2 regions of the Cupriavidus sp. H19C3 genome follow, and region 1 is predicted to be linked to the other one. Evidence: predicted binding sites of a transcription regulator. Region 1 holds the regulator's gene; the other holds the start of a gene.
The links. The regulator LexA, encoded in region 1, represses DNA repair genes until DNA is damaged. The targets are predictions, from matches to a motif close to ACTGTATNNNNATACAGT.

Region 1 (2,870 bases):
GACTCGTCATTCACGCCGCAGCCCGTGCGCGTGCAGCCCCGGGAGGTGGCGGATATCCTGCGGCAGGTCGACGCCTTCGCGCAGCTCGAATCGAGTGCCTGTGCAACGACGCGTGCCTTTGCGCGCCTGATGGCCAGGGGGCCGCTGGAAGACCGGCCCCATCATGTCTTGCGATGCGTCAGCGTGGCCAATCATCCCGATGGTCATTGCCGGCACTTCGACTCGCATCTGCTGACGTTGCTGATTCCGCTCCAACTGGCTGCGCCGGACGCGTTCTTCAACGGCGACCTGGTGGTGTATCCGCGCGTACGGCGTCGCATTTCCACGATCGGCAACGTGCTGTGCAAGCTGCGACATGGCATCCAGCGCAATCTGCCGTTTGCCTTGCGCAAGCGGCTAACGCTACGCGATCTGCGCCGCGGCCGGTGTACGCGCGTGGGCGTGCAGCCCGGCAACGTCTACGTTTTCAACGGGTTTGCGCTCAAGCACGCCAATCTGCATGTGGAGGCGGGGCAGCGGCGCTCGTTGCTGATCCACTATTACGATCCCGGCTTCTCGCTTGGCTTGAGCAAGGTGCTGCGCCTGATGCGGAAAATGCGCGATCGCCTGCATCGCAATATGACGGGAATGTATTGATCACGACGGCAGTGGCGCGCATTGCCTTGCCAAGGATGCCAGCGATGCGCGCCGTGCTGGCATCGGCAAATAGGCGAAAAAAAACCGGTACTCGGCGGGGAAGCGTCAAGTTCCGGTTCTGCGCATCGGCGCGGATAACGAGTGCAGCAAATTTGCCGCACCGACAGAATTAAATCATATTTAGGTGCGAGTTAAGTGGGGTCTCAAACTACGCGTTGTGAGCCTGCAACTGCATTTTTTACAACGCACGGGTCGCACAAACGGCCTGCTTGCACTTTGATGCTGCGTAGCCTTTTGCGTCTGCTTCACGCGGCCAGCTTGGCGGGCAATTCGTCGAGTTCCAGCATGCGGCAGATTGCGGCCATGCTGCCGACCATCGTACGGCGCTGCGCACCCTGGTAGACGCGGACGCCCTTGGTTTGCCGGAACGGCACCGGCTTGACGGGACGGCGGGCGGCGATGGAATTGATTTGCGGCATGGCTACACCTCGTGATTTGAGACAGCAAGGGGCCGCGCCCGTCGTTCAGCAGGAACGGAGCGGCTGGGGCAATGCAAGGCGGATCAATGTACGGCACATCCCTCGTTGCCAGCCTGGCAACCGCGCCGCCTTGGAAGTCAGATGCCGGAAGTCAGAAGCCGGACGAGCGAATCAGTCCAACTGCTATGCCTTCCAGGGAAAACTCTTCGCGGCCGGGCTGCACCACGATGTTCGGATAATCGGGATTCTCGGCGATCAGTTCGATGTTGCCGCCACGACGCTGCAGTCGCTTGACAGTGACATCCTCGCCAAGGCGCGCCACCACGATTTTGCCGTTCGGCGCCTCGCTGGCGCGCTTGACGGCGAGCAGGTCGCCATCGAGGATGCCGGCGTCGCGCATGCTCAGGCCGCGCACCCGTAACAGGTAGTCGGGCCGATCGTCGAAGACCGTGGCATCGACGTGGTATTGCCGGTCGATATGTTCCGCGGCAAGGATCGGGCTACCGGCAGCGACGCGGCCGACCAGCGGTAACGTGAGTTGCATCACCCCTGCCATCGGCAGCGAGAACTGGTCCGGTAGCTCGGAATCGCTGCGCGTGACCTTGAGGCGGATGCCGCGCGAAGCGCCGGGCGTCAGCTCGATCACCCCCTTGCGCGCCAGCGCCCGCAGATGCTCCTCCGCCGAGTTGGGTGAGGAGAAGCCGAACTCCGCAGCGATTTCCGCGCGGGTTGGCGGAAAGCCGGTACTCCGGATGGTGTTCCGGATGAGGTCGAAAATCTGCTGCTGCCGCGGTGTGAGGGTCGCCATGGGTCGCCTGTCAGTCCGTGATTCTGCGATTGTTCTAGGTCGTTCTACTTCGTCTTCTGGACCGTGCTACCACTCGCGCTATCTGGCGCAACGCACGACCAGCACTGTATGTTTAAACAGTATGCTGTGATTTTATACAGTATCGTGTGAAGTGCAAGCACAATCTTAGGCGGGGCCGCCCCGACGTTGCCATTGCGCGGCGTGTGTGGCGGATATGCCCGGGTGTATCGGATGCGCACGCGCACTCGCCGGGGCGCCGCGCCATTGGGGCCAGCCGCAATGCCGGAGCACGGGGCAGGGCCGCTACAATCGGCGGCCATATCTACCGCTTGCGCATGCTTTGCCGCATGCCGCCTCCATGTCCGCTCCGTTCTCGCAGTTGCCTCGTATCGTCGTGCTCGCCACTGGCGGCACCATCGCGGGCTCGTCCGGCAACCCGGGCAGCAGCGCCCAGTACCAGGCTGCCACCGTGCCGGTGAGCGCGTTGCTGCAAGGCGTGCCCACGCTCGCGGCGGTGGCGCGGATCGAGGCCGAGCAGGTAGCGCAGATCGACAGCAAGGACCTGACGTTCGCGCTGTGGAGCGTGCTCTCGGCACGTATCGCGCACTGGTCCGCCCAGCCCGATGTGGACGGCATCGTCATTACCCACGGCACCGATACGCTCGAAGAGACGGCGATGTTCCTGCACCTGACGCAGCCCTGCGCGGTGCCGGTGGTGCTGACGGCGGCCATGCGGCCGTCGACCTCGCTGTCTGCCGACGGCCCGCTCAACCTGCTCGACGCCGTGCGTGTGGCGGGCAACGCGGCCGCGCGCGGCAAGGGCGTACTGGTGGTGCTGAACCAGCAGATCCATGCGGCGCGCGATGTCGTCAAGGCACATACCTCGGCCGTGGATGCGTTCGTCTCGCCGCTCACCGGGCCGCTCGGCTTTGTGCAGGACGATCATG
Region 2 (2,870 bases), 940 kb from region 1:
CAAGAATCAGGGGCGAACCGGAGGCGAACATGGTCCGGGGTGGTGGCGACTTGAAGCCGCGCGGCCGCCGTGGGACCGAAAAACCCGAAGAGTTTAACATGCCGCGCCCCCTTGGCCGGGAACAACCTGCCGCCGCCACTGTCGGCGCGCGATTGTTGCAGCCTGGTCGACCGCAAACCCTTGCCACACAACGGTTTTCGGACAACAAGCGGAAACGGCGCTGCAGTGCGGAATGTGCGGCAAGCGGGCAAATACACCTGATGTGCTCGCAGGTATACAACACGGCCATGCGGGCTGGCGGGCAGGGCGAGGTCAGTCAGTCGCCGCTATCCCCGTCGCCCTGCTCCATCGCGGGGTCCTCCTCCGCACCACGGATCACCTTGCCGATGACCGCGCGGGAAAAGCCCCGCGCCATCATGAAGCGGATCTGCCTGGCGCGTGCCTCGGCGGAATCCGGCGCTTCGCCAAAGCGCTTGCGCCACACTTCGCGCGCGCGCTCGAACTCGGTCGCACGCAACTGATCCTGCAGTTCGCGGATCTGCTCGTGGCCAAGTTGGTGGGTCTTTGCTTCCTGCAGCACGCGCGCGGTGCCGTAGCGGCTGGCGCGGCGATGGACGAGGCTGTCGACGAATCGGGCATTGGATAGCCAGTTCTCGCGCTCGAGGGCATCGAGCAGGGTGTCGACTTCTTCGGGAGATTCGGCATGAGGCGCGAGCTTGCGCGCCAGTTCGGCGCGGCTATGCTCACGCCGCGAGAGATATCCGATGGCGCGCGCCTTGAGCGAAAGCGGGGGGCGAAGCGCCATCGGAACGTCAGCGGTACTTCAACAGTACGCAGGCCAGGTCAGTCGTCGACTTCCGCGGTCGCGGCTGCCTTCGCGCTGGCATTCAGCGGCGCCACGCCCAGCGCCACGCGGACCTTGTTTTCGATTTCGTTGGCGATATCGGGATTCTCACGCAGGTATTCGCGCGCGTTGTCCTTGCCCTGGCCAATCTTTTCGCCGTTGTAGCTATACCAGGCACCCGACTTTTCGACGATCTTGGCATCCACGCCGAGGTCGATGATCTCGCCCTGGCGGGAAATCCCCTGGCCATAGAGGATGTCGAAGAACGCTTCGCGGAACGGCGGCGACACCTTGTTCTTGACTACCTTGACCTTGGTCTCGTTACCAATCACGTCGTCGCCCTTCTTGATCGAGCCGATCCGGCGAATGTCCAGGCGCACCGAGGCGTAGAACTTCAGCGCGTTACCGCCGGTCGTGGTTTCGGGCGAGCCGAACATGACGCCGATCTTCATGCGGATCTGGTTGATGAAGATCACGAGGCAGTTGGTGCGCTTGATGGTGCCGGTCAGCTTGCGCAGCGCCTGGCTCATCAGGCGGGCCTGCAGGCCCGGCAGCGAGTCGCCCATTTCGCCTTCGATTTCCGCCTTGGGCACCAGCGCCGCCACGGAGTCGATCACGATCAGGTCGATCGAGCCCGATCGCACCAGCGCGTCGGCGATCTCCAGCGCCTGTTCGCCAGTGTCCGGCTGCGAGATCAGCAGGTCGTTCACGCTCACGCCAAGCTTGCCGGCGTAGCTGACGTCCAGCGCGTGCTCGGCGTCGATAAACGCGCAGGTGCCGCCCAGCTTCTGCATCTCGGCCACCACCTGCAGCGTCAGGGTGGTCTTGCCCGACGATTCCGGACCGTAGATCTCGACCACGCGGCCACGCGGCAGGCCGCCCACGCCCAGCGCGACGTCCAGACCCAGCGAGCCGGTGGACACCACCTGGATATCCTGTTCGACGTCGCCGTCCCCGAGTCGCATGATCGAGCCCTTGCCGAACTGCTTCTCGATCTGGGAAAGCGCGGCGGCAAGCGCCTTCTGCTTCTCCGCGCTCACGCCGGCGCCGGCCTTCTTGTCGTCCATGGTCGTCCTTCAGTCAATGGTGTATAAATAGGCCGCATGCGGCGCGGCGCCGGTTTTCGCGGGATTTTCGGGGCAGCAAGAACGTTTTCGGACGTTCTTCCAATGGACTTCCAATGGGCTTCCAATGGGCTTCCAATGGTCTCCCATCGGTTTTCCAACGCTTTTTCCTCAAACCCCCGCTCCGGTGCCAGACCCGGCCCACCTGCGTAGCCACCTTCCCCAGGCGGCCCGCTCGGAATGTCGGGTACTGTATAAAAAAACAGTATGCTTGGCAAGCCCCACCGGTGCCCCGCCCGGTCGGCGCAGCCGGCAACAGGGTGGAGACAACCATGCGGATTCTGATCGCCGAAGATGACGACGTGCTGGCCGACGGCCTGACACGCTCGCTACGCCAGTCCGGCTATGCCGTCGACCACGTCACTAATGGCGTGGAGGCGGATTCCGCGCTTTCCACCCAGAATTTCGACCTGCTGATCCTGGACCTCGGCCTGCCCCGCATGACCGGGCTCGAGGTGCTCAAGCGGCTGCGCGCGCGCGGCGCCATGCTGCCCGTGCTGATCCTGACGGCAGCCGACAGCGTCGACGAGCGCGTCAAGGGCCTCGACCTTGGTGCCGACGACTATATGGCCAAGCCGTTCGCGCTGTCGGAGCTCGAAGCGCGTGTGCGCGCGCTGGTAAGGCGCGGCGCCGGCGGCGGTGCCACGCTCATGCGCCATGGCCCGCTGGCGTTCGACCAGGTCGGCCGCATCGCCTATCTCAACGAACAGATGCTCGATCTCTCCGCGCGCGAGATCGGCCTGCTCGAGATCCTGCTCACCCGCAGCGGCCGGCTGGTCTCCAAGGAACAGCTGGTGGACCACCTGTGCGAATGGGGCGAGGAAGTCAGCAACAATGCCATCGAGGTGTACGTCCACCGCCTGCGCAAGAAGATCGAGGTGGGCGGCATCCGCATCGCCACG

Region 2: a site for LexA is predicted at 2,158-2,175, ahead of recA (recombinase RecA). Genes of this name have one in related genera too.

The regions. Positions count from the first base shown of each region.
Region 1 covers NZ_CP184985.1:514,557-517,426, forward strand. Annotated here, with positions in the region: gene DFLDMN_RS02365 (hypothetical protein) at 1-636, shown strand, start outside; gene DFLDMN_RS02370 (hypothetical protein) at 942-1,115, opposite strand; gene lexA (transcriptional repressor LexA) at 1,267-1,923, opposite strand; gene DFLDMN_RS02380 (asparaginase) at 2,282-2,870, shown strand, end outside.
Region 2 covers NZ_CP184985.1:3,807,797-3,810,666, reverse strand. Annotated here, with positions in the region: gene recX (recombination regulator RecX) at 317-805, opposite strand; gene recA (recombinase RecA) at 844-1,911, opposite strand; gene DFLDMN_RS17625 (response regulator) at 2,241-2,870, shown strand, end outside.